Regions from separate parts of the Tardiphaga sp. 862_B3_N4_1 genome, predicted to be linked through region 2. Evidence: riboswitches for the same ligand, from Rfam matches in the RefSeq annotation. Region 2 holds a riboswitch; each other region holds the start of a gene.
The links. A riboswitch is a leader RNA that binds a small molecule or an ion and turns the genes downstream of it on or off. The one in region 2 is predicted to bind cobalamin.

Region 1 (7,838 bases), on a different contig from region 2:
AACCACGGGCGCAGTGTCGCGCTCATCAGGAAGAAGCGGATGTTTACGGTGAGTGTGAGCAGCGCCAGCGTCGCGATCGCACCCGGCGTCAAAACATCCGGCCACGACTGCACCGCAACAAACTGTGACAAGCCGCCATAGACCGTCGCCATCATCACCTCGACTTCGGCAAGCGAGAGGTTCTTCTGCGCGCACAGCGCACCGAATGCCATGCCGAAGGCCAGCGTGCCGGGCAGCATCGGACCGATGGCAATGATGCCAGGCACGATGGCGGCCTTCGACCAATAGGCTGGTGCTTTCGGGATGTGGCTGGAATGCATCGACTGATCCGCGTGACGCCCGCAGGCCAATCATGCCTGCGGGCATCACGCGATCAGGTCAAGCGATGCGGATTCATATGCGCCATGCAGCGGCGGATATGAGACCAAAGACTACTCCCAGTTCAGCGCGCCACCATTCTGGTATTCGATCACCCGGGTCTCAAAGAAGTTCTTCTCCTTCTTCAGATCCATGGCTTCCGACATCCACGGGAACGGATTTTCCGTCTCAACGAACACCGGCGCCAGGCCTATCTGGGCGCAGCGACGGTTGGCGATGAAATGCATATAGGTTTCGCACAGCGCCGCATTCAGCCCGAGGAAACCGCGCGGCATGGTGTCCCGCCCATAGGCCGCCTCGAGCTCGGCCGCCGTGCGGATCATGTCGCGGATTTCCTCCTGGAACGCCTTGGTCCAGAGATGCGGATTTTCGATCTTGATCTGGTTGATGACGTCGATGCCGAAATTCAGGTGAATGGATTCATCGCGCAGGATGTATTGGTACTGTTCGGCGATGCCGACCATCTTGTTGCGGCGGCCGAGCGACAGGATCTGCGCGAACCCCGTGTAGAACCACATGCCTTCGAAGATCACATAGAACGCCACGAGGTCACGCATGAAGGCCTGATCGGTCTCCGGCGTGCCGGTCTTGAAGTCGGGATCGTCGAGATGCTGGGTGTGCTTGAGCGCCCAGGCGGCCTTCTCGGTGATCGACGGCACCTCGCGATACATGTTGAACAGCTCGCCCTCATCGAGACCAAGGCTTTCGACAATGTACTGGAATGTGTGCGTATGCACGGCTTCCTCGAACGACTGCCGCAACAGATACTGGCGGCATTCCGGATTGGTGAGATGGCGATAGATCGCCAGCACGATATTGTTGGCGACGAGGCTCTCTGAGGCCGCGAAGAAACCGAGATTGCGCTTGATGGCGCGGCGTTCGTCTTCGGTGAGGCCATCGCGCGACTTCCACAGCGCGATATCCGCCTGCATCGAGACTTCGGTCGGCATCCAGTGATTGTTGCAGCCCGCGAGATACTTCTCCCACGCCCACTTGTATTTCAGCGGCAACAGCTGATTGACGTCGGCGCGGCAGTTGATCATGCGCTTCTCGTCCACCGAGACGCGGCCGCCGGAGCGATCGATGGTGCCGAGGCCGGTGGCGTCGGTGGGAGATTGCGGGATCGGGATGAAGGCGGGGGTTTTGGGAGCGGATGAGGTATCGGACCAGTCGAGCATGGGTGTTCCTGGAGATAGCTGAGTTTGATCGGTCGTCATTGCGAGCGAAGCGAAGCAATCCAGAAGGCCGCGAGCGCGGAAAGAACTGGATTGCTTCGTCGCTGCGCTCCTCGCAATGACGGCGGAGAGAACGCTGCCTTTACTGACACGCCTCGCATTCGGGATTATCGATCGAGCAGGCCATCGCTGCAGACAGATCCGGTGCAGTGACGGCGGAGGATGCCACGAGGATCGGCGCGCCTGCCGTCTTAGCTGTCGCGACCGTCGCCGAGACTGCGTTGAGCTTGCCGTCGGTACCCTTCAGCGTCGATTTCTCCACATGCGTCGCGCTGCGCGAGCGCAGGTAGTAGGTCGTCTTCAATCCCAGCGTCCAGGCCAGGCGATAGAGCTGATCGAGCTTCTTGCCTGAGGGATTGGCAATGTAGAGATTGAGCGACTGCGCCTGATCGATCCATTTCTGCCGGCGCGAGGCCGCCTCGATCAGCCACGCGCTGTCGATTTCGAACGAGGTCGCATACAGCGCCTTGAGATCGTCGGGCACGCGATCGATCGATCCGACGCTGCCGTCGAAATATTTGAGGTCGGAGACCATCACCTCGTCCCACAACCCGCGCTTCTTCAGATCGCGCACGAGGAAAGCATTCACCACTGTGAAATCGCCTGACATGTTCGATTTGACATACAGGTTCTGATAGGCCGGCTCGATCGACTGCGCGACGCCGCAGATATTGGAGATCGTCGCTGTCGGCGCGATCGCCATCACGTTGGAATTACGCATACCGGTGGACTTCACACGGTCACGCAGGCCGTTCCAGTCGAGCGTGGTCGAGCGATCCATCTGCACGCCACCGCGGGCTTCCGCGAGTATCTCGATGGAGTCGATCGGCAGGATGCCGCGGCTCCACAGCGATCCATCGAAGGACGGATAACGGCCGCGCTCGGCGGCGAGATCTACCGATGCGGAGATCGAATGGAAGGCAATCGCTTCCATGCTGGTGTCGGCAAACGCCACGGCCGCATCCGACGCCATCGCGATACCCTGCACCTGCAGTGCATCCTGAAAGCCCATCAGACCGAGACCGACCGGGCGATGCTTGAGGTTGGAACGCCGCGCTTCCGGGATGGTATAGAAGTTGATGTCGATGACATTGTCGAGCATCCGCATCGCCGTGGTCACGGTGCGCTTCAGCTGCGCGTGATCGAGACCGTCCTTGCCGATATGATTGAGCAGGTTGACAGAGCCGAGATTGCAGACCGCGACCTCATCATCGGACGTATTCAGCGTGATCTCCGTGCAGAGATTCGATGAATGGATCACGCCAGCATGCTGCTGCGGCGAGCGCAGATTGCAGGGATCCTTGAAGGTGATCCAGGGATGGCCGGTCTCGAACACCATGGTCAGCATGCGGCGCCACAAGTCAGTTGCGCGCACCTTCTTGAACACGCGGATCTCGCCGCGCGCAGCTTTTTCCTCATAGGCTGCGTAGCGCTCGGCAAACGGCTTGCCATAGAGATCGTGCAGTTCCGGCGTCTCGTCCGGCGAGAACAGCGTCCATTCGCCATCAAGCTCGACGCGCTGCATGAAAAGATCCGGCACCCAGTTGGCGGTGTTCATATCGTGCGTGCGGCGGCGGTCGTCGCCGGTGTTCTTGCGGAGATCGAGGAATTCTTCGATGTCGATGTGCCAGGTCTCGAGATAGGCGCAGACCGCGCCCTTGCGCTTGCCGCCCTGGTTGACGGCGATGGCCGTATCGTTTGCGACCTTGAGGAATGGCACCACGCCCTGGCTCTCGCCATTGGTACCCTTGATATGCGCGCCGAGACCGCGCACGCGCGTCCAGTCATTGCCGAGACCGCCGGAATATTTCGCCAGCAGTGCGTTGTCCTTCACCGACTTAAAGATGCCGTCGAGATCGTCGGCCACCGTCGTGAGGAAGCAGGACGACAGCTGCGGCCGCTGCGTACCCGAATTGAACAGCGTCGGCGTCGAGGCCATGAAGTCGAACGACGACAGCAGATTGTAGAATTCGATGGCGCGGGCTTCGCGGTCGATCTCGCGCAGCGCGAGGCCCATGGCAACGCGCATGAAGAAGGCCTGGGGCAGTTCGATGCGATTGCCCTGCACATGCAGGAAGTAGCGATCATAGAGCGTCTGCAATCCCAGGAACTGGAACTGAAGGTCCCCTTCCGGCTTCAGCGCGGCAGCGATTCGCTTCAGGTCGAAGCGCGCGAGTTCGGGATCGAGCAGCTCGGCCGCAATGCCGGTCTTGATATAGGCGCCGAAATATTCGGCGTAGCGCGTGGTCATGTCGGCCTGCGACGCGTGGGTCGGCGTGCCCCCTACAATGGACAGGACTTCGGTGCGCAGCTTGTCGAGCAGCAGGCGGGCGCTGACAAAGGTGTAGTTCGGCTCCTGCTCCACCAGCGTACGCGCGGCCATGATGCCGGCCAGTGCCAGCTCATCCAGCGTAATGCCGTCATAGAGATTGCGGCGGGTTTCCTCGAGCACCGGGGCGGCATCGACTCCGTCAAGGCCGGCGCAGGCCTCGTTGACGATCAGCGCGAGACGCGCCGAATCGAGAGGCGCGCGCGTGCCGTTGGCGAGCGTGACATGCAGCACCGGTGCGGTGGAAACCGGCGCGGGCTTGGCTGCCAGTTCCTCGGCGCGGGTGCGAGCGCGCTCCTCGCGGTACAGGACATAAGCGCGGGCCACCTTGTGGTGCTCGCTGCGCATCAGCGCCAGTTCGACCTGATCCTGGACGTCCTCGATATGGAAGGTGCGGCCTTCGCCGACGCGGCGAGTCAGCGCCGCCACGACTTCGCCGGTCAGCTGTTCCACCGCCTCATGGACGCGGCGCGAGGCCGCTGCCGTGTGGCCCTCGACGGCCAGAAAGGCTTTGGTCATGGCCACGGAAATCTTGCTACCGTCGAAGGGAGATACAGTGCCGTTGCGCCGGATGATCTGCATCGAGGGTTCGCGCGCAGGCGCAGCAAGCGTTTCCGGGGACAGCTGAATCAGCGGAGCGTGAGCCGCATCGCGGCCGTTGGACAGAGCGGAAGAGGAAGTAGGCATCGGCAAGACCCCGTGTGATGCATCAAGCAATGGGGGCTGGGGCCGAAAGGACGCTGCAAAATACACGGCGGAGATCCGCCGGCATTGCCTGCAAGCGACCGCTGGGACACCCCGCCCATGGACGTTCTGGTGTCGCGGCAGGTCTCCTGGCTCGCAGGTCAATGTCTGTTTCAGCCTTCCCGATGCTTGCGCATCAGTGACTTCAATCGAAACAGACTCACTGCTTACAGTTGCGGGGGCAGCGCCGGAATATGACGCAAAACAGCGTCTTTACCGGCTTCCCTCTTAGCCACCAAGTCTTGCGACAGGGCGGACCGTGACATCTACATTTGGTGTGACCCGCGGTGAAGTGTCAAGCGGGCATTGCGATCCACGGCAACAAATCCCGTAGGGCTGTTGGTTCAGTGGACAACCGCTTGCGTGGCGGAAACCGCGGGATCGTTGGCGGTTTCTGAACGATGCGATTCGTTGCCGCCGAGCACCGCGAAGCGCAGAACATCGTGATCAACCGATGGAGGATGCGATGCGCGACCTGATGACGACCACTGAAAGGATCAACTTCAACGGTTTCGTAGAGCGAGCGGGTGCGGTCACGACGTTCGAGACGACGGATCAGATCGCCCGGCGCCGCCTCGACGAGATGCTGAACGAAGCGCTGAGGGACAGCTTTCCTGCGAGCGATCCGATTTCTTCGCTGCAACTCGCCTGAGCAGAATCAAACCGCTCGAAAGCTGGCCCGATACTGGCTGGGCGTCAGACCCAGCCGTCGCACGAAAACCTGACGCATATGTTCGGCGGTGGTGAAACCGGATTCATAAGCCACCACCTTGAGCGGCAGATCGCTGCCTTCGAGACGGTTACGCGCCGTGTCGATCCGGGCGCCTTCGACAAAATCCGCCGGCGTCATCTTTGTTTCCTGCTTGAATACCCGCGCAAAGGTGCGCGCACTCATGCCCGCAACCTCGGCCAGTTCATCCACGCTGTGCGCGTCACGCAGATGGGCCATCACATGCGCGTGGACCCGCGCGATCGGAGAATGCGGCTCGGCCGGCGGTACCAGATAGGGACTGAATTGCGACTGGCCACCCTGGCGCTGCGCCACCACAACCAGACGCTTGGCTACGGCCAGCGCGACATCCGCGCCATGATCTTCCTGGACCAGTGCGAGACCGAGATCGATCCCTGCGGTGACGCCGGCCGACGTCACCAGCGCGCCGTCGCGGCTATAGATGCGATCGAACTCCACATGCGCTTTGGGGAAACGCAGCGCCAATAGCGGCGCATTCTGCCAGTGCGTCGTCACCGTCTTGCCGTCGAGCAGGCCTGCATGGCCGAGCGCGAATGCCCCGGTGCACACCGAGCCGTAACGCCTCGCCTGGAGCGCCGCATTGGCCAGCCACTCTGTAAGCTGCGGATCCGCCTCTGCCGTCGGCAGCCCAGGCCCGCCGGCCACCAGAACCAGATCCCAGGGTTTGTTCGCATCACTGAACGCCAGATCGGCAGATATCCGCAGACCGTTCGATGCACGCAGGGCGCGCAGTCTGCAGCGACAAGTGTGATGTCGTAGCCGTCGCCCGGCGCGACGAAGCCATTGGCCTCCATGAACACATCAAGCGGACCGGCTACGTCCAGCGACTGGACGCCCGGAAAGATCGCAAGAGCAACGGTCTTCATGGTGATGCTTCATTCCGACGGCGAGGACAGGCCCAAGTCATTCTGAATAGATAGTGGTCTTGCGGCAGGAAATCACGGGCGAATGGCAGCTTTGCAGGGCGCGGCGCGATTGCGAGGACACAGCCCCCGGACGACAACGGATGCATCATAGCGACAGTGCAAGGAGCATCCCATGAGCAAGACCATCGCCGGCATCACAGTCCCCGACAGCGCCCTCGCCCGCCAGGTCGATCAGCTGGTGCGCGACACCGAAAGCGATCTTCTGTATCATCATTCCAATCGGGTTTTCCTGTTCGGCGCGCTCGCCGGACAGCGCAAGGGTCTCAAAGTCGATTCCGAGTTACTTTATGTCGGCGCGATGTTTCACGACATGGGCCTGCAGGCGCCCTATGCGAGCAAGGAGGAGCGCTTCGAAGTCGATGGCGCAAATGCTGCCGCAGACTTTCTGCGCAGCCACAGGATCGATGAGCGCGACATCGACGATGTCTGGGACGCCATCGCGCTTCACACGACACCGGGCATTCCCAAGCACAAGCGGCCCGTGGTTGCGCTTGTGACAGCGGGTGTCGAGATGGATGTATTGGGTCTGGAGTATGATGCCTTCACGGCACATCAGCGCCATGAAGTCTGCGCCTGCCATCCGCGTGGGCATGACTTCAAGAACGGGATCATCGATGCATTCGCTGCGGGAACGATCCACAAGCCGGACACGACCTTCGGCAACGTCAAGGCTGACGTGCTCGACCTCCGCGACCCCACCTACAAGCGCGGGAATTTCTGCAGCATCATCCTGAACTCGGCGTGGAGCGAATAGCCTCGCGCACGCGCATGGCGATCAACGCTGCCACCAGCAGCGTTGCGCCAAAGCCTGTGGGAGCGCCGAGGAACGGATAGGCGATCAGCAGCGCAGCAGCGAGACCGAGCACCGGCAGTTCGTGACGGCGAAAGCCTTCCGCGAGACCTATACGGGCGATGAAGCCGATGGCAATCGCAAGCACCATCACGTCGTACAGGAAAAGGTAGGGCGTCGTGAGCAAGGCGCCGACTGCCAGCGCAGCGGCTTTCAGTTCATAGCGCACGCTGCTGCGCCACAACGGCACCAGCACCGCTACGACGGCACCAATCATGATCCACTGGAACATCCAGGCCAGCGGCTCGCTGCCGTCGAAATAGCGCACCAGTGCAAAGATGCTCTGCATCTTGCCCCATGGCGCTCGGCCTTCGGTGAGGAAGGCCTGCGAGAACATCGGCATCCAGTGAATAAATGCCTGCCAGCTCTCGGTGCCGAAAGCGAGCCACGACACCGCGGCCAGCAGCACGGTGGTGATGCCTGCGCTGACAAACGCCTTCCATTGTGCCGCCGCGATCAGCATCAGCGGAAACAGGAAACCATATTGCGGCTTGTAGCTGAGCAGACCCAGACAGATTCCCGACAGGATCGGCCGCATCGGCAGCAGCACCAGCATGCCGCCGATCAGCGCCGCGGTCAGAAATCCATTCTGCCCGACAAGGCCGTTGGTCATCACCACCGGAAA
Region 2 (7,838 bases):
TTGGTGTCCTGCTGTTTGGCTAGCAGCGGCGTCAATGGGCCGGCAACAGGCGAGATATTCGTGCTGTAGGTCTGCGCGGTCTCGGTCTGTGTCTTGGCACCATAGACGAGGGAGCCGAATGCGCCGAGCTTCAGGGTCGCCTGATATTCGGCGCCGAGACTGTTGCCGACATAATCGGAGATTTTCTCGGTGGTGTTTGCCGGCAACCTGTTGGTGCGATAGCTGACGTCGTCAAACATCCGCTCGGTGTGCGTATTCGACACGGTGACATTGTGAGTCAGAATGCCACCGAATGAATCGATGCCGACGCGTCCATAGACGGTTTGCAGCAGACGCGTCGCCGCTGACGGCGTATCCGGAAGCGTTCCCGTTGCTGCATCATAGGCCGAGCGCGTGAACGAATGGACGATGCCTGACTCAAGCCGGATGCCTTCGCCTGCATCGTAGCCGATGCGCGCCGAGCCGCCGACGCGATCGAAGCTGTCGTTTTCGAGATTCGGAAAACGTGCTTCGAGGGCAGGGATACGATAACCGTAACGCGAGAAACCGTTGCTGTGCTGACCGCCGCCGGTGAAGGCATAGGACCACGGACCGTTGGATCCGGTCAGCGATCCCTGCGTCATGACGGTGCCATAGCTGCCGGCTTCCGTGCGGACATTGACCTGCGCAGGACCGGAGCCCTTCTTGGTGATGATGTTGACCACGCCGCTCATGGCGTCTGAGCCATAGAGCGCGCTCTGTGGCCCCTTCAGGACCTCGATGCGCTCGATGGCGGAGGGCGTGAACATGGCGAATTCGAAGTCGCCCGATGCAGCCGTGGGATCGTTGACGCGGATGCCGTCGATCATCACCAGGGTCTGGCCGGTATTGCCGCCGCGCAGGCGCACATTCGCGGTGCCGCCGGGGCCGCCATTTTCGCTGATATCGAGGCCAGGCACGGTGCGCAGCGCATCGACCAGCGAGCCGGGATTGCTGGTCGCAATGGTTTCGCCTGACACCACGCTAATCGAACTGCCAGTGCGATTGAGCTGTTCGGGTGCTCTGTCCGCCGTCACTACGATTTCGGAGAGCTGCTCGGCACTGGACTGCGCAGCACTGTGAGAGCAGGACAGAACAACAACGGCCGCAGTGCCTGCGGCCAAATTCCGGATAGTCATATAACCCCTTCCGTCGACCCACCGTCGAACGAGTGTGAAACTCGTTACCGGCCGGTCTCCTGGCTCGCGGTGGTCTCCCGGTCCGCCTTCCCGAATCTGCGATGCAAATTCAGTGGCTTTGTGGACCTGGAATGGCCGCTTACAGTTGCGGGGGCAGCCGCGGCATAGGGGATATTTCCCCGCACCGCATTCCCGTTTCACCTCCTTGCGGAGGCACCGATAACGACAGACAGGAAGCACAGCGCGCCGCGCGGTGCAACAGCCATCGCCGCGTTGGGGACTCTATTGCTCGTGCTGTAGCGCGGCGAGCACGTCGTCGGGGCGCTCGACCATCATCATGTGGCCAGTGCCCGGCAGAATCACCGTGCGGGCGTTTTTCAAGGCGGCGGCCAGGGTCTTGCCAGCCTTGGCGGGAGTCATCATGTCCCGCTCGCCGAGGATGAGCGTGACCGGGATTTCGAGCTGGGCCGCAGCAGTCAGCGCATTCTGGTATGTATTGCAGGCGTTGAGATCGGCGAACAGCACGCCCGGCTTCGTGGCTTCCAGCACGCGCTGCGCGCCGCTATGCATCCACAACCCCGGCGCGAGACTGCCGCCGAGTTCGGCGCGAAAGCCGAGCCCCCAGATTGACACCATGTCGATGGCGGAGTGCTGATTGGCTTCGGCATCCTTCAACAGATCCGGGCCGACGGTCATCGTCCCTGCCGTGCCCATCAGGTCGAGGCGCGTGACTTTACGGGGATGCCGCGCTGCGGTCTCCAGCGCAATCAGCGAGCCCATGGAATGGCCGATCAGCCGCGCAGTCTTTGTGCCCGCTGCCTCGATCAATGCTGCTGTCCAGTCTGCGAGATCGGCGATGGTCGTGAGCGCTTCACCTTTCGAGCGACCATGGCCGGGCAGATCCGGCGCTAGTACGGCGAAGCCATGATGCGCAAACCAGCGCGTATGCAGCGCCCATGTCGAGTGATCGAAGCCGGCGCCGTGGATCATCACGACTACGGGCAGGGAAGGATCGAATGCGCGGCCGCCATTCGCGATATAGGTCTCGTGACCGTTGACGGTGAGTTGCATCGCTCAGCCCTTTTGCGAGATGCGCAGCGCCTGCGCGAGGTCATCGATGATGTCATCGGCGGCTTCGATGCCGATGGAGAGACGGATCAGCTCCTCGCCGATGCCGGCGGCCTTGAGCTGCTCCGCATCCATCTGCTGATGCGTGGTGCTGCCGGGATGAATGACCAGTGTCTTGGCGTCGCCGACATTGGCGAGATGGCTGGTCAGCTTCAGCGCTTCGATGAATTTGCGGCCGGCATTGCGGCCGCCCTTGATACCAAACGAGACGATGGAGCCGGCGCCGCGCGGCAGCAGGCGTTTCGCGAGTTCGTAATCCGGATGGTTCTCCAGCGACGGATGCAGCACCCAGTCGACCGCCTTGTTGGCCGTGAGCGCCGCCAGCACCGCATGCGTATTGGCCATATGGCGCTCCATGCGAATGCCCAGCGTCTCGACACCCTGTAGCAGCTGGAATGCATTGGTCGGCGAGAGACACGCGCCGAAATCGCGCAATCCTTCCGTACGGGCACGCATGATGAAGGCGGCAGTGCCGAACTGTTCGTCGAAGACGATGCCGTGATAGCCGGCATAGGGTTCGGTCAGTTGCGGGAACTTGCCGGAGGCGTGCCAGTCGAAGCGGCCGCCATCGACGATCACGCCGCCGATGGCGATGCCGTGGCCGCCGATCCATTTGGTGGCGGAGTTCATCACGATATCGGCGCCGAGCTCGATCGGCCGCGACAGGAACGGCGTCGCGAAGGTGTTGTCGATCAGCAGCGGGATCTTTGCGGCGTGGGCGATGTCGGCGACGGCGGGAATGTCGAGCACTTCGAGGCCGGGATTGCCGATGGTTTCGCCGATGACCAGTCTGGTGTTGGGCTTGATCGCCGCCTTGAAGGCGTCGAGATCGCGCGGCTTGACGAATGTCGTGGTGATGCCGAAGCGCGGCAGCGTGTGGGCCAGCAAGTTGATGGTGCCGCCATAGAGCGAGGACGACGCCACGATGTGATCGCCGGCATTGAGCAATGTGGCGATGGCGAGATGCAGTGCCGCCATGCCTGACGCGGTGCACACGGCGCCGACGCCGTTTTCGAGTGCAGCGAGGCGCTCTTCCAGCACCGCCGTCGTCGGATTGGAAATGCGCGTATAGATGTGGCCGGCGCGTTCGAGATTGAACAGCGCAGCGGCGTGATCCGAGTCCTGGAACACGTAGGATGTGGTCTGGTAGATCGGCACGGCGCGCGCGCCGGTGACTGCGTCCGGATGCTGGCCGGCATGCAGACTCAGCGTTTCGAAAGCAGGCGGTTTGGGTGCTGGCATGGTCGTTTTATCCCTGGACGCAATTTGCGACATCTATGGCACGAATCGGATGCGAGTGTGAGTCGGCGATATTTCAACTGATGGAACGAAATGCGGAGCGGCGACTTATAGGAGGTCGATCACGCGGGAGAGTTATCATGAAGAAATTGCTGCTGTGCACTGCGGTTGCTGGTCTCGCGTTTTCATCGGTTGCGGCCGAGGCGAAAGGCTGTATCAAAGGCGCGATCATTGGCGGAATCGCCGGCCACTATGCAGGACATGGCAAGGTCGGCGTCGTTGCGGGGTGCGTGATCGGACGCCACGAGGCCAACAAGGCCGATGCGGAACGGGCGCAGAAGGCGCAGCATCCACAGCCGCCGAACGAGAATGGTCGCATCTAGATCGGCGTTGTTCTCAACGCTGGACGATGTTGCTAAAATTTGATGGACTAGACCGGTTCAGTAGAGCCTCACCCTCATCAGGTTGGGGTTCTTTTCGTCTCTGTACGATACCGGACGAGATTGGGCGTAGACGTGGTGCTGCATCGGGATGTGTTTTGGCTCGGCAAACAATGGGCCGTCACCGGCTATGGAATTCAGGCTGTCAGCCAGAAGCACAATATGAAGTTCGATATCGAGGTGTCGCAGATCTGGAACGAGGATCTGGATGCGCTGATGCGCGATGAGCCATGGTTCGATGCGCAGGATTTTGCACAGGCCGTCGATCGCGCGAGGCAGCGTGCGATGGAATCACCGCTGACGTTCAAGCCACCGCTGAGTGATGAACGATAGCGGCAGCGCATCATTGCAGGATTCAAATTTCAAACAGCCACTGTCCTGAAAACATGCGTTCGCATTCTCGCGGCGCTTGCGCGTCCGAGCTATGAGCATTCCTTCGACCCTCTTCGAAAAGAGGGCGTGCGGAACGCCGGGTGCCCGATGCACCCTTGGGCCTGATGCGAATGCGGTCTTCCGCATGGGGTAATGCATCAGGACTTTCGGAAGCACGAGCGATTGCCCAGCGTTCCGCATGCGGTGTTTTTTCGGTTGCTTGCACTTTGCCTCGACGAACGCTCCGATCGCGAATTAAAGTCCCAAGGCGATGGGAAGGGAGCCTCAAGCGACTGGGCCGAACGCGTTTTGACTTGGTCGTCCGTCACACTGTCCAGAGAGTCTTTCCATCCCAAGGCCAGCCGTCTCCATGCCAGTGGCAGTGCTGGCGCAGATCCGTCCTGCCCGAAGACAGACGTCACCCATGAATCGCGTAACGCCGCATCTCCGGCGTCCACCGCATCCAGCCCCGCGAACGTGACGATCGCGCTCGCCCCTCTCATCGAGGCCGGACGGAGGGGAATATAGTCCATGCCGGGATATTGTCAACGGGAGATAGGAAAAAATGTTTGACGTCTTCCTGCCCCCCACACTCGTCATTCCCCGGCAAACCAATTGGTTTGCCTGAGGGCGTGGCCGGCGTAAGCCGGACGCGACCCCAGAATCCCAGCATGTTCAGCAACACCTCAAGATTTCGGGTTCGCACTACGCGGCTGCGCCGCTTCGTGCGCCCCGGAATGACGAGCAAGGAGGCCCCGGAATGACAGTGTTGGAGAGGGAACGCAGTCTACAGGCAACGCCGCCGAAAACTGCGGCTTGCTTCTTTCGCCCCCTGCTGCAATCTGGATGGATCACTGTCAGTCACTCCAATTACGAGATTCCACGGATGAGCCAGCTCAAAGTCCATGTCGGCGACTTCACCTTCGATGCGAAATTCGAGGAGAAGGACGCCCCCAAGACCGTCGCCGCCTTCAAGAAGGCGATGCCGTTCGTCAGCCAGGCCATCCATGTGCGCTGGAGCGGCGAGGGCGTCTGGATGCCGCTTGGCGATCTCGATTTCGGCGTGCCCTATGAGAACCACACCAGCTTTCCGGCGCCGGGCCACATCATCCTGTATCCGGGCGGCATCAGCGAGACCGAGATCCTGCTGGCCTATAGCGGCGTGCATTTCGCCAGCAAGATGGGCCAGCTCGCCGGCAACCATTTCATTACGCTGACCTCGAACCTCGAAAATCTGAAAGAGATGGGCAAGACCGTGCTCTGGAAGGGTGCGCAACCCGTTCGTTTCGAGATGGTCTGATGGCCGGGAGCGATTATCCCCGCGACCTCCGCGGCTACGGCCGCAATCCGCCCGATCCGAAATGGCCGGATGGGGCGCGCGTGGCGGTGCAGTTCGTGGTCAATTTCGAAGAGGGCGGCGAGAATAACATTCTGCATGGCGACCGCGCCTCGGAAGCGTTCCTCTCGGACGTACTGGGGGCACAGCCCTGGCCGGGCCAGCGCCATGCCAATATCGAATCCATGTTCGAATATGGCTCGCGCGCTGGCTTCTGGCGGCTGTGGCGGATGTTCACCGAACGCAAGATGCCGACGACGGTGTTCGGCGTGGCGACAGCGCTGCAGCGTAATCCCGAAATCGTCGCCGCCATGCAGGAGGCGAAGTGGGACATCGCCAGCCACAGTCTGAAGTGGATCGAGCACAAGGATATGTCGGAGCCGGAGGAGCGTTTCGAGATTGCCGAGGCGATCCGCGTGCACACCGAGGCGACCGGCGCGCGCCCGACCGGCTGGTACACCGGCCGCAGTTCCATCAACACCATTCGCCTGCTGATGGAAGCCGGCGGCTTCAAGTATCTGTGCGATTCCTATGCCGACGATCTGCCATACTGGATCAAGGGGCCCAGCGAACCGCAGCTCGTCATTCCCTATACGCTCGATGCCAACGACATGCGCTTCGTCAACCCGCAGGGCTTTGGTGGCGGTGACGAGTTCTTCACTTACCTGAAGGATTCGTTCGATGTGCTGTATGCCGAAGGCGCGACGTCGCCGAAGATGATGACGGTCGGCCTGCATTGCCGCGTCGTCGGTCGTCCGGGTCGTGCGGCGTCGCTGATGCGGTTCCTCGATTACATCGCGAGCCACGAGCGCGTCTGGGTGCCGACGCGTCTTGATATCGCCGAGCACTGGCACGCCAATCTGAAACATCTTGCCGCCGACGCCCGTGCCATCGGATAGACCAGGATTGGGATAGGCCCTGTCATGACAGAGAAGACGCTCGACGAACTCAACGCCTGCAGCAAAGCGGATTTCGTCGCGGCGCTGGCGAATATTTTCGAGTATTCGCCGTGGATCGCGGAGAAGGCGGCGGAGAGCAGGCCCTTCGCGGGCGTGAAGCAGTTGTTCGCCGCGATGCGCAAGGTGGTGGAGGAGGCGGCTGCAGGTCAGCGGCTGGCGCTGATCAAGGCGCATCCGGATCTTGCCGATAAAACGCAACGCGGCGATCTCCTGACGGCGGAATCCAATGCCGAGCAGAACAGCGTCGGGCTCGACCGGCTCTCGGAAGCCGAATACGCCGCCTTCGATCGCGTCAACAATGCCTATCGTGCGAAGTTCGGCTTCCCGTATATCGTCTGCGTTCGCCGCCACACCAAGGATTCGATCCTGGCGGATTTCGAGAAGCGGTTGCCGAACGACCCGGCCGCCGAGGTCACCGCATCGGTCGCCGAAATCTGCAAGATCGCGGCGCTGCGTACCGATCTTTTGGTCGACGGGCCAGATCGCCTGCAGGTGCATGGCCGGCTCTCGACCCATGTGCTGGATACCCATAGCGGCCGGCCTGCAGCGGGGATTTCGGTCGAGCTTGTCGAATTGTCGAAGCTCGGTGTCAGCCGCGTGATTGCGCGCACGCTGACCAATCACGATGGCCGCACCGATGTGCCGCTGATCGGCGGCCGCCCGGTGCCGATCGGACGCTATGAATTGACCTTCAAGGTCGGCAGCTATTTTGCGGAGCGGGGCGTGCCGATGTCCGATCCGCCGTTCCTCGACGAGATCCCGCTGCGCTTTTCGGTCTATGAACCCGAAGGCCATCTCCACGTGCCGCTGCTGGTGACGCCGTGGAGCTATGGGACCTATCGGGGAAGCTGAGCGGGGCGCGATGCCTCATGGTGAGGAGCGCGCCACTTGGCGCGCGTCTCGAACCATGAAGAGTATTACGCACATCCTTCGAGACGCGCGTGAAGAACGCGCTCCTCAGGATGAGGACGGAGTTCAGACGTGGATGGCCGGGACAAGCCCAGCCATGACGACTGAGAGTTTCGCAATCGCGCCATCCTACATTCGACCCAAATCGGTCGTCTCATCACAAAACAAAAATCAGGGAGAACGTCATGCGTGGCATCAATCGCCTGCTGCTGGTCGCGGCATTCACATCCATCGCCACGGCCAGCGCCTTCGCCTCCGAAGTCCATGTGATGATCTCCGGCGGCTTCACGGCAGCCTA
Region 3 (7,838 bases), 3.6 Mb from region 2:
TCATCGGCGACGCCCTTCAGCACATCGGCCCGGCGGCCGGAAATAACCACCGTCCAGCCGTCGGCCAGCAGCGCCGCTGCGCCCGCTTTGCCGATTCCGGTGCCGCCGCCGGTCACCCATGCGATCCTGGTCTTGCTGCTCACGATTTTCTCCCCGATCGTTTCTTGCTTCTCGATGTCCATCGTCTTGCTTCACGATGGCCAAAGTGTTCAACAATAATCGCGCCGGCGCCAGTGCCGCCAACTCATGAGCCTCATGCCGATCATGCCGACCGACACCAAGCCGCCCATCGATCAGAACCGCCTCTGGGACGACCATATGGCGCTGGCCGCCATCACCGATCCCGACAAGCCATGGACGCGGCGATCGTTCTCGCAGCGCTTCCTCGACGGCCGTGCGTGGCTGCATGAGCAATATATCGCAGCCGGCATGACGGTGCGCATGGATGCCGCCGCCAACGTGATCGCACGGCTGGAAGGTAGTGTCGCAGGCCTGCCGCCGATCATGCTCGGCTCGCATTCCGATACGGTGCCATCCGGCGGCCGCTTCGACGGCATCTCCGGCATCCTCACGGCACTGGAGGCGGTGCGCGCGCTGCAGGCGTCCGGCTACAAATCGCGACATCCGATCGAGATCGTGGATTTCCTCGCCGAGGAGCCCAGCGAATACGGCCTGTCATGCGTCGGCAGCCGCGCCATGGTCGGCGAGCTCGATGCCAGGATGCTGACTTACACCAATGCAGCGGGTGAGTCGCTGGCCGATGCCATCAAGCGCGTCGGCGGTGATCCCGCCGCCATCGCCGCGATGCAGAAGCCGGAATTCGTTGGCTATCTCGAATTGCACATCGAGCAGGGCGTGGTGCTGGAAAGCAAGAAGCTCGATCTCGGTCTCGTCACCGGGATCGCCGGCATCACCCGCGTCGAGATCGTGCTGAAGGGCGCCGCCGATCACGCCGGCTCGACGCTGATGGAATATCGTAGGGATGCAAGCTTGCCCGCCGCCGAACTCGTGCTGCTCGTCGCTCAGCAGGCCAAGGCGTTTGCGGCGCGCAAGCAGGGCCACTTCGTCGCCACCACGGGGATCCTCGAGATCAGCCCGAACGCTGCGAATGTCGTCCCCGGCGGTGCGCGCATGATCCTCGATATTCGCGCAGAGAAGGCCGCGCTGGTCGATGAATTCGTGGCACTGCTCGACCGCGAGAGCCTCGCCATCGCCAAACGCGCCAAGGTCGAACGTGAACGTTTCGCGTTGATTTCGCAAAATCCTCCCGTGCCTTGCGACGATCACCTGCTCGATGTTCTCGGGCATAGCGCTGCCAAGCTCGGCTATTCCACGACGCGGCTGGCGTCGGGGGCCGGTCACGACGCGGCTTTCATGTCGCATATCGGCCGCAGCGCGATGCTCTTCATTCCGTCAAAGGACGGCAAGAGCCATTGCCCGGAGGAATGGTCGGAGCCCGAGCAATTGGCCGTCGGGGCGGCAACACTGTTCGAGGCGGTGCGGCTACTCGACGGACAGAACGACTAGCTGGCGGTGCGTTCGGCCAGCACGCCGTGTTGAACAGAAGCCAGATAATCGCCGACCTGCTCGATGCCCATGGGCTTGGCGAAGAAGTAGCCCTGCATGAAACGGCAGTGCTCCTTGCGCAGGAAGTCGACCTGTTCGCCGCTCTCGACGCCCTCGACGATGCAGTCGTGACCGAGGCCGTTGCACAGTCCGAGCATGGTGCGCAGGATCAGGCGCGCGGCAGAATCCGTCTCGATCTTGCTGATGAAGCTGCGATCGATCTTGACCTTGTCCAGCGGCAATTCGCGAATGCAGCTCAGGCTCGAATAGCCGGTGCCAAAATCATCCAGCGAGATGCGGGCCCCCAGAGCCTTCAGGGCATTCAGCGCTTCGGTCGCCTGTGCGAGATTGCCCATCACGGCCGTCTCGGTAATCTCGAAGTCGATGCGGCTGGCCTTCACCTTGCTTTGCTGGACAACAGCAATGATCTTGAGGATCGACAGGGGAGAGGCGACGTCCACCGCAGAGAGGTTGAACGAAATCCGGACATGCTCCGGCCATGTCGCTGCACCTTCAAGGGCCTTGCGCAGCAGCAACGGTGTCAACTGGCCGATCATGCCTGAGCGCTCGGCGGCGACAATGAAGCTCATCGGTGGAACATTGCCCAGCTCCGGGCTCTTCCAGCGCGCCAGGGCTTCGAAGCTCGCGGGCTGTTGTGTTTCTGCGTCGATGATCGGCTGGTAGGCGATCCACAATTCCCGTTCGAGGTCGGCACTGGCCAGGGCCCGACTCACAGAGGAGGCCTCGCGGATATCGGCTTCGTGTTCTGCAGAAAACCGAACGGCCTTGCCACGCTTGTGCTGCTTGGCAAAGAACAGCGCGTAATCGGCGCGCTCGAACAAATCCTGCGCGGTCCTGGCTGTGTCCGGAAATTCCGCATATCCGATCGAGCAGCTGATGCTAACTGTAATGTTATCAATCTCGAACGGGATGTCGAACAGGTTCTCGATGCTCTCTTCCGCCTCAACAATCGCGTCCGGGTCGAGCAATTGGTCGCTGAACATGACGAATTCGTCGCCGCCCAGTCTGCCCAGAAACACGTGAGGGGCGAGATGTGCACGCAGTCTGTCTGCGACTTCGACCAGCAAGCGATCACCCGTGTGGTGCCCATGGATGTCGTTGATCGGCTTGAAGCCGTCAAGATCCAGGATACCGAGCAGCAGGCCGCCGCTACTGTGCTCAGTGTTGACAATGCCGCGCTCGAGCTCGGCAAAGAAGTTCCGGCGATTGGGGAGACCGGTGAGGCTGTCGATATTCGAATTCCGGAAATTCTTGTCGCTCAGCACCTGCAGTTCAGCCTGCTTGATACGCAGCGCCTTCTCCGAATTCACCCGCTTCTCGAAGTCGGAGTAATTGCCGAGCAGCATGAAGAGAACGGCCCCGATAACCACGACGAAGTTGAAGGCGATGGAGACGAAGACGACATTGTCGCTGGAGCCGAAAAAGAACGCGAAAGGCACGACAACCAGCGCCATTACGATCAGCGCTGCCGCGCGCAGATGCATGAGGCAGAAACCGCAGCCGATCGATGTGACGGCCATAAAGAACGCAACGTGGCTTTTGCTATAGGCGTCGCCATAGGGAAACAGGCTGAGGCTCCAGGCAGTGAACGCGACGCCGAGAATGCCTGCAAAGATGATCGAGCCGGTGAGCTTCTCGACGGCCTGATTGAGTGACAGCGTGGTGTTCCGCGCTCTCAGCCAGCTCAGTATCCGGATCACACAGATTGCATCGAATGCAGCAGGGAGATAGACGGTAAGCAGATGTGGCGCAGTACCATAAAAGGTGATCGCAAGTGCCGTCGTGTTGACGACCACCAGCGCATACATCATCGGCACCTGACGGGTGAAGGCAGCGAGTTTCGCTTCCACCAGTTCGGGGTTTTCGCGCGGCACGCGGAAGATCGTTCCGATTTGTGATGCCGCCATTTCGAAGTAGTTCAGCATCGTACCGTCCTGGACTCTGCACTGGTAAGTTAGATACCTATCGCAACTTCTTTAAGATTGGCCTGCCTCGGTTGTCTAAAGTTCGAGCGAGTAACCAATTGTTCTGATTGGTGTATTTTCTTCTGTTTGCGATGGTGCAGGTGCGAAAAGGTCGGGGGTGGTATTAAGAAACCGACCTTGCGTCAGCGACATCGCAGCGGCATGAGGTTGAAGAAGGTCCATTCGCCGTGGGTGAGAGGAAGAACATGACAACAGCGAGCAGGGTGTTCGAATGATCTATGTGAGCTCGCTCGGAGGCCTTGCTGCTGTGGCAAACTCACTGCCGTCCTTCGATCTGCTGACCCTTCTGTCGCCCGCCGCGAGCGAGCGCGACTGGAGCGGGTTGGCGCGTGAGCGTCATGTGGAACTGACTTTTCACGATATCGTCGAGGTGACGCCGGACCTGATCGCGCCAGATGCCGACGTCATGGGTGCCATTCTTCAATTCGGCCGCGGCAGCATCGCTGATCGCCCGATGCTCATTCACTGCTGGGCAGGTATCAGCCGTTCCAGCGCTGCGGCTTACGCCATCGCCTGCGATCGCAATCCCGGCTACGAGGGGGCGATTGCAGATGAACTCCGCAAACGCTCTCCTTACGTGACACCAAACAAATTGATGGTGCAGTTGGCCGACGAACAGCTTGGCCGCGACGGCCGCATGGTCGAAGCCATCGCACGCATCGGCCGCGGTGCGGACGCTTTTGAAGGTGAGCCTTATCGATTGCCGTTGAACTGGCCTATTTGATCAGGGCCGCGACACCAAGCAGAAAGCCGATCTCGAATAGTTGCTCCACAGCACCGAGCACGTCGCCGGTGTAACCACCGATCAGACGACGCGACCAGAGTGCGAGCAGTGCGGCGAGCGCTGCGCCGAGCAGAAGACCCGCAAAAAGCGATACGACCGAGATGAGCATCAGCGGGATCGCCGCAAGCACGACCACAACAAGTGCAAACAACGATTCCTCAAATCGCACGGGCGCCTCGGCGTAAGTGACCTTCATCGCGCTGGTATCGCCGCTATAGGGCAGGCGGTTCATCACGAAGGCCGGCATGGCGCGTGCTGCGGCGTGGACGGCGATCAGCGCTGCCGCACCTGCCCACAGTGGTAATATGGCGAGGGCCGCGATACGCAGCGCCGTGCCCAGGCAAAGTGCGAGCGCCCCGTAGGTGCCGATGCGGCTGTCCTTCATGATCGCAAGGCGCTTCTCGACGGTCCAGCCCCCGCCGAAGCTGTCAGCTGTGTCGGCGAGGCCGTCTTCATGCAGCGCGCTGGTCAGAGCGATGCTTGTCGTGATCGCCAGCAGGGCGGAAATCAGCGGTGACCAGAATTCGCCGGCAACGAGAAACACGATTGCGGATGCAGCGCCGATGCCGGCGCCGACCACCGGAAAATACTTCATTGCACGCGCAAGCCAGTCAGGCCCTTGCGCGTCGATAGTTGCCGGTACCGGCAGCACCGTCAGGAAACGGATCGCATTTAAGAGATGCGGATCCGGCCTCATCTAGATCTTTCCGGCCAGCACGTCGTCGAGGCTGGCGACGTCGGTCAGCATGCGCGCCGCAGCACGGACCAACGGCACCGCAAGCAGCGCGCCGGTGCCTTCACCGAGCCGCAAGCCGAGATCGAGTAGCGGCTTGGCATCGAGCGCGTTCAGCACGATGTCATGGCCGCGTTCGGCCGAGCGGTGTGCGAAGACGCAGTAGTCGCGTGCAGCCGGGCACAGGCGAACGGCGAGCAGTGCCGCGGCGCTGGAGATGAAGCCGTCGATGATCACCGGCCGTCGTTGCGAAGCTGCGCCGAGGATCGCTCCGGCCATGCCTGCGATTTCCAGTCCGCCGAATTCGGCAAGCACATCCAGCGGCGCAGTTGCGTCGCTGCGTGCTGCCGCCTTCGTGATCGCCGCGCGCTTGCGCGCCATGCCGGCATCATCCTGCCCGGCGCCAACGCCGATACAATCATCCAGGGGGGCCGGCGCGAGTCGATGAACCACCAGTGCCGATGAGGCCGTGTTGCCAATTCCCATCTCGCCGAGCGCGATGATGTCTGCGCCGGCCTTGATCTCACCGACGGCGATTCTGAAGCCGCGCGTCAGCGCATCGGCCGCGTGCTCTGCCGTCATCGCTGGCTCGCGCGCGGCATTCGCCGTACCCATGCGAACCTTTGCATCGACCAGCTTCGGGTGCACCGGCAGCTCGGCGGCGACGCCGATGTCGATCACGCGCACACCGATGTCATTGGCCGCGGCGAAAGCATTGGCCGTGGCGCGGCCGGCCAGATAGGTCATCACCATCGCGACCGTGACCGCCGACGGATATTGCGACACGCCTTCGGCTACGAGTCCGTGATCCCCCGCGAAGACCAGCAGCACGGCATTGTCGCCGCGGGGCTCGCCCGGATGCCGGATCATGCCGAGCTGCAGCGCCAGGTCCTCGATTCTCCCCAGCGATCCCGGCGGTTTGGCCTTGCCGTCGATGACGGCGCGGATGCCTGCCGCGATCTGCGGGTCAACAGGCGCAATGGCGGGCGGCTGCCACAAGGACTGGGAATAAGCGGGCATAGGGTTCCTTTTCGCGGCCTAACTGACGCAAGACGACCTACAAGGTCAACAGGTCCGGGCGACAGTCCGTCGGCGCGGTTGACCCCGGCGCACCCGGCAGATAGCGTCTTTTGCGATGGTCCTTCCGCGTGGAAGGTGAATAGGGAAGCCGGTTTGAGGCCGGCGCTGCCCCCGCAACTGTAAGCGACGAGCCCGCGCCGGTGCCACTGGGAATTCTTCAGAATTCTTGGGAAGGCGGCAACAGGCTATGACTCGCAAGCCAGGAGACCTGCCATCACGAACTGTGCTTTGGAGGCGTCGTCGGGGCGGGGTGCACCGGACGGGAGCGAACCGACGGCCATGCTGTCGGCGCGATCCAACAAAGCTCGTAGGCCCGTGAGGGCATGAACTGAGCATGTGATGGATCACGACAGCGCCGATATCTCTGGCGAACAAATTTCGGTCGAACCGCCGCGCCCTGTGCCGGCTGGTCCCGTTGTCGTGAGCGTGTGCATCAGCTGCAAGGCCGCCGAAACCGGCACGATCATCGGGCCGGACATGTTCGACGCGGTGAAGGCCGCGCTCGGCGAGGGCGATGCCGCCGTGATGGTGCGTCCGGTGCAGTGTCTCAGCGTCTGCAAGCGGCCAGCAACCGTCGCGGTGACGAGCCCTGACGGCTACACGTTCCTGTTCGGCGATCTGCAGACCGATAGCGGCAGCGCGGCGCTGGTGTCTTTCGTGGAGTCCTATCAGAAGGCCGACTACGGCCTGGTGCCATGGCGCGAGCGCGCCGAGGTGCTGCGCAAGGGCATGGTCGCGCGCGTGCCGCCGATGCGGTGGTCGCCTGAAGATGGGCGTGCGCCGAAATGACCGCGACCTCTACCACGTTGGTGCTGGGTGGTGCGCGCTCGGGCAAGTCGTCCTTCGCCGAAAAGCTGGTCGATGGCATCGGCCTGACGAAAATCTATCTGGCCACTGCGACGGCCGGTGACGACGAGATGCATGCCCGCATCGCGCAGCATCGCAGGCAGCGCGGCGAAGGCTGGATCACCGTGGAAGAGCCGCTGGCGCTGGTCGATGCGCTGACGCGCGAGGCGACGGTCGGCCGCGTCGTGCTGGTGGATTGCCTGACGCTATGGCTGTCGAATCTGATGTTTGCCGAGCGCGATCCGGAGATCGAGGCGAAGCGCCTCGTGCGTTTTCTCGATGTCTCGCGCTATCCAATCGTGTTCGTGTCCAACGAAGTCGGCCTCGGCCTCGTACCGGAGACACCGCTCGGCCGCGCATTTCGCGATGCGCAGGGCCGGCTCAACCAGATCATCGCGGCCGCCGTGCCGAATGTTGCTTTCATTGCAGCCGGGCTTCCGCTCTGGCTCAAGCGTTCCCAGGAGAATTGAATGTCCCGCGTTCCCGTCACCGTCCTCACCGGATTTCTCGGCGCCGGCAAGACCACGCTGCTACGCTCGCTGCTGACCCAGGCTGATGGCCGCCGCATCGCCGTGATCGTCAATGAGTTCGGCGATGCCGGTTTCGATGGCGGTCTGGTCGAGGAATGCGCGGCAAAGGCCTGTGCGCCCGGCGATATCGTCGAGCTTACCAATGGCTGCATCTGCTGCACCGTCGCCGACGACTTCGTGCCGACCATGGATAAGCTGCTGTCGCGCGAGCGTCCACTCGATGCCATCGTCATCGAGACCTCCGGCCTCGCGCTGCCGCAGCCGCTGTTGAAGGCCTTTGCCTGGCCGGCGGT
Region 4 (7,838 bases), 1.5 Mb from region 2:
TCGAGAACACCCGGCGTTTCGCCAACGGCCTGCCGGCCAATAATGCGCTGCTGTGGGGCGCGCGCGGCATGGGCAAGTCGTCGCTGGTCAAGGCCGCGCATGCCTCGGTCAATGCCAGCAAGTCCGTCGCCGGCCGCCTCAAGCTGGTCGAGATCCATCGCGAGGACATCGAGAGCCTGCCGGCGCTGATGGAACAGATCCGTGCCTCGGATTTCTATTTCATCGTGTTCTGCGACGACCTTTCTTTCGACGGCAACGATGCGTCCTACAAATCGCTGAAAGCCGTATTGGAAGGCGGCATCGAAGGCCGGCCGGACAACGTCATCCTCTATGCGACCTCGAACCGCCGCCATCTTCTGGCGCGCGAGATGATCGAGAACGAACGCTCGACCGCGATCAATCCCGGCGAAGCCGTCGAGGAAAAGGTGTCGCTGTCAGATCGTTTCGGCCTCTGGCTCGGCTTCCACAAATGCAGCCAGGACGAATATCTCGACATGGTGCGCGGCTATTGCAGCCATTACAGCATCAAGACCGACGCCGCCGAGCTGGAGCGAGACGCATTGGAATGGTCGACCACCCGTGGCTCGCGCTCAGGTCGCGTGGCTTGGCAGTTCGTGCAGGAGCTCGCCGGCCGTCTCGGCGTGAAGCTGGCCACAAAGTAAAGGCAAATGCCGCCCCGTCATGACAACGGGGCGGCATTCGACTCGCCTAGGCGAGGCTTCGCAACTCACGTGCCGCCGCGACCATATTCACGAGCGCAGGCCGCACCTCCTCCCATTTGCGGGTTTTCAGTCCACAATCGGGATTGATCCAGAGCTGGGAGTCCGCCAGCCGCTGCCGTGCAAGCTTGAGCAAATCGACCATGTCGCGCGTTTCAGGCACCCGCGGCGAGTGGATGTCATAGACCCCGGGACCTATCTCGTTTGGATACTTGTAAGTCCTGAACGCATCGAGCAGCTCCATCTTCGATCGTGACGTTTCGATGGAGATCACGTCGGCGTCCATGGCACCGATCGCATCGATGATGTCGTTGAACTCCGAGTAGCACATATGCGTATGGATCTGCGTGTCATCACGCACGCCCGACGAACAGATGTGGAAGCTCTCCACGGCCCAATCGAGATAGGACTTCCATTCCGATTTGCGCAGCGGAAGCCCTTCGCGCAGTGCCGCTTCGTCGATCTGGATCATGCCGGCGCCAGCCTTTTCAAGATCAGCCACCTCATCGCGTATCGCGAGCGCGATCTGCCGGCACGCCACCTCGCGGGGAATGTCATCGCGCACGAACGACCAGTTCAGGATTGTGACAGGCCCTGTCAGCATTGCCTTCATCGGCCGGTCGGTGAGCGACTGCGAATAGTGCCACCATTCGACGGTCATGGGATGCGGCCGGGACACGTCTCCAAACAAGACAGGAGGCCGTACATAGCGGGAGCCATAGGATTGCACCCAGCCATGCTTGGTGAAGGCGAAGCCGGAAAGTTGCTCACCAAAATACTGCACCATGTCGTTGCGCTCGAACTCGCCATGCACCAGCACGTCGAGACCAATATTCTCCTGCCAGCGAACCGCCCTCGCCGTCTGGTTCTGCAGGAACGTCTTGTAGGCGGCATCGCTGAGTGTACCCCTGACATGGGCTCCGCGTGCGTTTCTCACTTCCGCGGTCTGCGGAAACGAGCCGATGGTCGTTGTCGGGAATGCCGGCAGTTTGAAGCGTCGATGCTGTTCGGCAGCGCGCGTGGCAAAGTCACTGCCTCGACGACGCATTGTCGCGTCAACAGAGGCGACGCGTTTGGCGACCGCAAGATCGTGGATCTTCGACGATGCCAGTCGCGCAGCCGCCGCGGCATCCGACGCGACAAGCGTTGCAGCGACATCAGCGCGGCTGCCAGCCAGCGCTGCTCCAAGTGCGGCCAGCTCTTCCATCTTCTGGATCGAAAAAGCCAGCCAGCTTTTGACGTCCGGATCGAGATCAGTCTCAAGGCTGAGATCGATCGGCACATGTAGCAGCGAACAGGACGGCGCGAGCTCAACGCGATCCCTCCCCAGGAGATCGACCATGGGCTCCAGACCATCGAGCAGGCTGGACAGATCGGACCGCCAGATATTACGTCCATCGATCACGCCGAGCGAGAGGACCAGATCCTTCGGCGCCTTCGCAGCGACTTCGTCGAACTGATCGGGTGCCCGAACCAGATCGAGATGAAGCCCGGCGACGGGGAGCGACAGGGCCAGATCGAGGTTGTCGCTAAGTTCGCCAAAGTAAGTGTTCAGCATGATCCTGAGCTGCGGGACCGCTTCTGCAAAGGCGGCGTAGGTCCGCTGCAGCGCCTGCCGGGCCGGCGCGTCAAGATCGAGCACCAGACATGGCTCATCCAGTTGCACCCATTCTGCGCCTCTGTCGGCCAATTCCCCGAGCACCTCGACATAAACAGGCAGTAATCGATCGAGCAGCGTCAGCGGATCGAATGACGCATCCGCACTCTTGGCCAGCTTCAGATAGGTCACAGGGCCGACCAGCACAGGCCGCGTCTGATAGCCGAGCGATCTCGCCTCTTCGTACTCCTTGATCGGCTTGCGCGATGCGAGACCGAAGGTCTGATCCTGCACCAGCTCAGGCACCATGAAATGATAGTTGGTATCAAACCACTTGGTCATCTCCTGTGCTGGTACGCCTTGCGACGTGTCTTGCGCATGAGAGCCGTGCGTGCAGGCCTCGTCATGCCCAGCGCCTTGTGATCCACGCGCCATGGCAAAATAGGTCGCGAAGGAAACGTCTCCGCCCTTCCAGCCATAGACTTTGGGAATGGCGCCTACCATGACGCTGGTATCGAGCACCTGATCGTAGAAGGAGAAGTCGTTCGACGGCATGACCGTGATCCCGAGCGACTTCTGACGCGCCCAATTTGCGGCACGCAGCCCGACGCCGACATCGATCAGCGCATTCTCGTCGATTGCACCGGACCAATAGCTTTCCAGCGCCATCTTGAGCTCACGCCGCGGACCGATCCGTGGCGTTCCCAATGTAGCAACAGGAAGGGAGGACGTAGATTTGGCAGAAGACTTTGAAGAAGTAGACTTTGACACAGTAGACATGGCTTAACCCCAATGATTGGGGGCAAAAGGCCAAAGTGACACGTCTGGATTCCACGACGGCAGTCGCGGAATCGCAACCGCACCACCGGGACACCCCGCCCGAGGACGTTTATGTTGTCGAGGCAGGTCTCCTGGCTCGCGGGTCAATGCTGCTGTCCGGCCTTCCCAAAACCTTTGCGGGTCTCAGTGACTTTAATGGACAGCGGCTCACCGCTTACAGTTGCGGGGGCAGCTCCGGCCTTGGCTTAACGCCTCACCGGCTTCCCTCTTAGCTTCGGGCAAATCTTCCCGAAGAACCACGACATCCTCACATATGGGCAACATCGCGCGGCAGTCAACCGAGCTTGCGTGCGCAAGCTGCCCACTCGCGGCAGCGCGTTGAAGATTCCGGAGCTGGAGTGGGCCGTAGCCCCGAGATCAAACGCATCAAGCCCGGCACGAGGCCGGGCTTGCTCAAATGCTAACTACACTTCGTGGACTGCGCTTATGCGCCGTTGAGGAATTGCAGCGGATCGACCGGCGACGAGCCCTTGCGGATCTCGAAGTGAAGCTGCGGCGAAGTGACTTCGCCGGACTGGCCGGACTTGCCGATCACCTGACCGCGCTTGATGGTCTCACCACGTTTCACCATCAGCTCACTCGCATGGGCATATGCGGTGACGTAACCGTTGGAGTGACGAACGAGAACCAGATTGCCGTAGCCCTTCAGCTCGTTGCCGGAATAGGCAACGACGCCATCTTCGGCTGCCTTGATCGGCGTGCCTTCCGGCACGGCGACATTAATGCCGTCATTTGATTTGCCATTGGTCTTGGCGCCGTAGCCTGTGACCACGCGGCCGCGCACCGGCCAACGGAACGTCGGCAAAGCGCCGGTTGCGTCAGCGGCTTTAGTCGGCGATTCCGGCGTGGTTTCTTCAGGCGTCGTCGTGGCACTTGCCAGACGGGCCTTCTGTGCGGGCTCGGCAGAAGCAACACGGGCCACGGCAGCGGACGTGACCGCGCCAGCCGGAGCGGCCGTCACGGCTGCGACGGGCGCAGCGAGCGGCGCTGCTGCAGGAGCTGCATTGGCCGTACGCGCGCCGGGTACCGTGATCTTGGAGCCAAGCTTCAATTGGGCAGTCGGCGCCAGACCATTGGCGCGCGCGAGTTCGGCGACCGGCACGTTGTTCCGGCGCGAGATGCTCATCAGCGTATCGCCGCGATTGACGAAATGCATGGTCGATGCGCCGACGGCAGGTTTGCTCGCAGCAGCGGCAACGGCCGGAGTTGCCGCAGCGCCCTGGCGCGGAATGATCAGCGACTGGCCGGGCGACAGCGCGCGCGGACCCTTGTAGCCATTGGCCTGCAGGATCGCGGCCGACGAGACGTTGTAGCGCTTCGCCAGACCGTCGAGCGTGTCGCTGGTGCCGACGATGATCGAGGTGCCGCCATCACGGGCAAGGCCATTGGTCGCTGCAACCGAGCGCGGCGCCGTGGAGCCGGTGGTTTCGATCGGCGCACGTGCGGGCGGCGGCGTATACATACCGTTGCCGCCCCCGCTGACGGGTGCAGCCGACGCAACCGGACGAGCTGTCGGATAGGACTGCGGCGCCGAGATCGGCGGCGGCAAAGCCTGCGATTGATACTGCGGCTGCGGATTATAGGCCGGGCGCTGATACTGCGGCAGCTCCTGGCGCTCGACCGGCGCGCGCGGTGCTCGCTGCGGCACCGAGCCGGTGGTTTCGCCTTGCCAGCCAAAGCCACGGGACTGACCTGAGTCAAAATTTGGATTCTGAGATAGCCGTGTCTGCATGTCGGCGCTGCAGCCGGCAAAACCGATAGACATCAGCGCCAGCACCGCGACCTGCGGAGCGCGGCGCGAGTAAAGCAACTCGACAACGCTGGACATTGGTTACTCACTCATACGCAACAAACAACTGAATTGAGTAAACACCGTCTCCGTTACCAAGCCTTTAACCTTGCGACCAACACGTGACAGCCGTTCACGAACTTTTTTCAGAGTTCGCGCGCGATGCCCGGAAGTGCAGGCACGAAACGTACATCCACGAGCTCCTTTCGCTCCAATCCATCCCCGGTTTTGCGGATCCGGACCAGGGTCTGGACGCCATTATGAGGACCAACCGGCGCAAGCAGAATACCCCCCTCCTCAAGCCGATCGGTCAGCGCCACCGGCACCTCCTCCACTGCGGCGGTCACGACGATCCGGTCAAACGATCCCAAATTGGCAGCCGGGTTGAGGCCGTCGCCGAGCATGACCTCGATATTGTGGAGGCCGAGTGCCTCCAACCGGGTCCGGGCGGCGTCGGCCAGCGTGCGATAGCGCTCGATGCTGAGCACGTCGCGGACGAGCTTTGACAGGATCGCGGCCTGGTAGCCCGATCCCGTGCCGACCTCGAGCACACGGTGACCAGCATTCAATTGCAGCTGTTCGGTCATATAGGCCACCACGAAGGGCTGGCTGATGGTCTGACCGCAGGCAATGGCCAAGGCCGTATCGCGCCAGGCGTGGGCGCGATCGTTCGGCTCGACGAAGCGATCACGCGGAATATCCTCCATTGCGCGCAGCACCAGCCGATCGCTGATCCCACGGCGCCGCAGACCAAGCTGAAACGTCATCTGTTCGGGCGGCTGTCCGACGGTAATCATGGAAATGCCTCACGCAGCACAGGTTAGAAACACTCTCGATCTAGCAAAGATAGATTGATGTATTTCTGCGATCGGAACCGGGATAGCCTAACGACAACTTTTATTGTTCCGCGCGCGGAACCAGCAACATACCAGCCTGTTATGGGCGGGGCGCTGAAATCCTGATCTTGCTCTATCTGGTACCGAACACGCGACATGCGTCTTTGGGTCACGAAAATGGCAATGCGTCGAGATTGCGTTCAACCCGGGAATTTGCGATTTTGTTCAGAGGATTGGGGCAAGGAAACCGGCCATGACTGCAACGAACCCGCCGGGCGGCTCCGTCTTCCTGGTCGAAGACGAGGTCATGATCCGCATGATGGTCGCCGATATGCTCGAGGAACTCGGCTACAGCGTAGCCGCCGAAGCCGGTGACATCAACGAAGCGATCAAGCTGGCTGGGTCTGCCAAGTTCGACATTGCGATCCTCGACGTCAACGTCAACGGCAAGGTGATTTCGCCGGTCGCGGAAGTGATCGCATCGCGCAACCGCCCGTTCATCTTCGCGACTGGCTACGGCGCGCAAGGCCTGCCGGAAGAATTTCGTGACCGCCCGACGCTGCAGAAGCCGTTCCAGATGGAAACGCTGGCGCAGGTGCTGTCAACGACGCTCAAGGGCGTCGCGGTCTAGGCGAGCCCACTCGCCTATTTCGAACTCTCAGCCAAGCGCCTTGGTCAGCGCTTCGGAGAATACATCATCCGTGCGATCGAGACGCAGCGGCGTGACCGAGACATAGCGCGCAGCAAGCGCTGCGAGATCGGTACCCTCCAGCGGGGCTTCCGCGGCGACGATGCGCTCGAAACCGATCCAGAAATACGGATTGTTGCGGCCATCGCGCCGCTCATCGACGCGCAGAAAGCCCTGATTACGCTTGCCCTGCCGGGTGACGACGACACCTTTCACCTCGTCGGCCGCGCAGGCCGGGAAGTTGACGTTGATGACGGTGTTCTTCGGCACGCTCGCCTTGATGACCTTGCGCAGCACGTCCGGCCCATATTTCAACGCGGTCTCCCATTGCGGGTTGTGACGCGTTTCCATCGAGAATTCCTGGCTCAACGCCACCGACGGAATGCCGAGAATGGTGCCCTCGAGCGCACCGGCGATGGTACCGGAATAGACCACGTCCTCGGCGACGTTGCGGCCCTTGTTGACGCCGGACAATACGAGATCTGGCTGCTTGTCCTTCAGGATATGACGCGCGCCCATGATGACGCAGTCGGTCGGCGTGCCGCGCACGGCATAGTGCCGCGGGCCGACTTCGCGCAGTCGCAACGGATCGTTCAGCGACAATGAATGCGACACACCGGATTGATCGAGCTCGGGCGCCACCACCCAGACGTCGTCGGACAATTCCTTGGCGATCTGCTCGATGATCTTCAGGCCGGGGGCGTGAATGCCGTCGTCATTGGTGCAGAGAATGCGCATTCGTGAGGTGCCTTTTCGATCGGGAGGGCCGCTGGCCGGCACCGGTTTTTGCCAGCATGTGCCCGCTTTTGCCACCCCCATTTTGGGCGCTACTCGTGCGCTGCCGAGGCTGTCTCGAAGGCGATTTTTCCCGTGAGCCGGAACATTTCGGCGTCGTCGGGATTTTTAACTTAGGTAGGTGTGTGCCAGTTGCGTCTGAAGCATGCGCGCTCGACCCGGATGGCCTTGGTCGCAGCGCCCCACAGGGCGACGGAGATGGCGAAACAGCTCGAACGGGTGTTGATCATCGGATTGCCGGCGATCGCGGTTGTCGCCCTGACGGGGTGGCTGCTGCTTCCCAGATTGGCCGAGACCAAGCCCGATCTCACCCTCAATACGGCGGTACTGGCAACTATGCCCGACGAGTTGAGTGAGGAGGACTTTGCCAAACCCACGTCTTCACAACTCGTCAGCGTCCCCGACGCCGCGGAGCTCAACCGTCTCAGCCTCTCCCGCCAATCGTTTCGCCGCGGCGGCCTCGGTTCCAGGGCGCTGATGACGTTCACCGTGCGCAACGCCAACGACTATCCGGTCAAGGACCTCGAAATCGCCTGTGCCTTCCGCAGCCGGGATGGGCGTTATGTGACGGAGC

Region 1: another riboswitch for cobalamin. It lies ahead of AB8B02_RS30540 (ribonucleoside-diphosphate reductase subunit alpha); the one in region 2 lies ahead of AB8B02_RS17235 (TonB-dependent receptor plug domain-containing protein).
Region 3: another riboswitch for cobalamin. It lies ahead of AB8B02_RS00020 (DUF1636 family protein); the one in region 2 lies ahead of AB8B02_RS17235 (TonB-dependent receptor plug domain-containing protein).
Region 4: another riboswitch for cobalamin. It lies ahead of metE (5-methyltetrahydropteroyltriglutamate--homocysteine S-methyltransferase); the one in region 2 lies ahead of AB8B02_RS17235 (TonB-dependent receptor plug domain-containing protein).

Annotation. Positions count from the first base shown of each region.
Region 1 covers NZ_JBPWQB010000002.1:2,794,755-2,802,592, reverse strand. The annotation lists gene AB8B02_RS30550 (AzlC family ABC transporter permease) at 1-320, opposite strand, end outside; gene AB8B02_RS30545 (ribonucleotide-diphosphate reductase subunit beta) at 432-1,556, opposite strand; gene AB8B02_RS30540 (ribonucleoside-diphosphate reductase subunit alpha) at 1,696-4,629, opposite strand; cobalamin riboswitch at 4,749-4,963, opposite strand; gene AB8B02_RS30535 (hypothetical protein) at 5,153-5,338, shown strand; gene AB8B02_RS30530 (GlxA family transcriptional regulator) at 5,345-6,124, opposite strand; gene AB8B02_RS30525 (HD domain-containing protein) at 6,476-7,117, shown strand; gene AB8B02_RS30520 (glycosyltransferase family 87 protein) at 7,089-7,838, opposite strand, start outside.
Region 2 covers NZ_JBPWQB010000001.1:3,610,592-3,618,429, reverse strand. The annotation lists gene AB8B02_RS17235 (TonB-dependent receptor plug domain-containing protein) at 1-1,157, opposite strand, end outside; cobalamin riboswitch at 1,190-1,393, opposite strand; gene AB8B02_RS17230 (alpha/beta fold hydrolase) at 1,440-2,228, opposite strand; gene AB8B02_RS17225 (O-acetylhomoserine aminocarboxypropyltransferase) at 2,232-3,527, opposite strand; gene AB8B02_RS17220 (hypothetical protein) at 3,665-3,907, shown strand; gene AB8B02_RS17215 (hypothetical protein) at 4,028-4,297, shown strand; gene AB8B02_RS17210 (DUF3830 family protein) at 5,223-5,636, shown strand; gene puuE (allantoinase PuuE) at 5,636-6,571, shown strand; gene uraD (2-oxo-4-hydroxy-4-carboxy-5-ureidoimidazoline decarboxylase) at 6,596-7,483, shown strand; gene AB8B02_RS17195 (substrate-binding domain-containing protein) at 7,726-7,838, shown strand, end outside.
Region 3 covers NZ_JBPWQB010000001.1:4,088-11,925, reverse strand. The annotation lists gene AB8B02_RS00050 (SDR family oxidoreductase) at 1-182, opposite strand, end outside; gene AB8B02_RS00045 (Zn-dependent hydrolase) at 247-1,527, shown strand; gene AB8B02_RS00040 (putative bifunctional diguanylate cyclase/phosphodiesterase) at 1,524-3,512, opposite strand; gene AB8B02_RS00035 (tyrosine phosphatase family protein) at 3,784-4,296, shown strand; gene cobS (adenosylcobinamide-GDP ribazoletransferase) at 4,289-5,053, opposite strand; gene cobT (nicotinate-nucleotide--dimethylbenzimidazole phosphoribosyltransferase) at 5,054-6,109, opposite strand; cobalamin riboswitch at 6,209-6,399, shown strand; gene AB8B02_RS00020 (DUF1636 family protein) at 6,509-6,958, shown strand; gene cobU (bifunctional adenosylcobinamide kinase/adenosylcobinamide-phosphate guanylyltransferase) at 6,955-7,485, shown strand; gene cobW (cobalamin biosynthesis protein CobW) at 7,486-7,838, shown strand, end outside.
Region 4 covers NZ_JBPWQB010000001.1:2,060,636-2,068,473, reverse strand. The annotation lists gene AB8B02_RS09650 (ATP-binding protein) at 1-662, shown strand, start outside; gene metE (5-methyltetrahydropteroyltriglutamate--homocysteine S-methyltransferase) at 709-3,096, opposite strand; cobalamin riboswitch at 3,201-3,412, opposite strand; gene AB8B02_RS09640 (peptidoglycan DD-metalloendopeptidase family protein) at 3,581-4,984, opposite strand; gene AB8B02_RS09635 (protein-L-isoaspartate(D-aspartate) O-methyltransferase) at 5,092-5,742, opposite strand; gene AB8B02_RS09630 (response regulator) at 6,035-6,412, shown strand; gene surE (5'/3'-nucleotidase SurE) at 6,440-7,207, opposite strand; gene AB8B02_RS09620 (hypothetical protein) at 7,463-7,838, shown strand, end outside.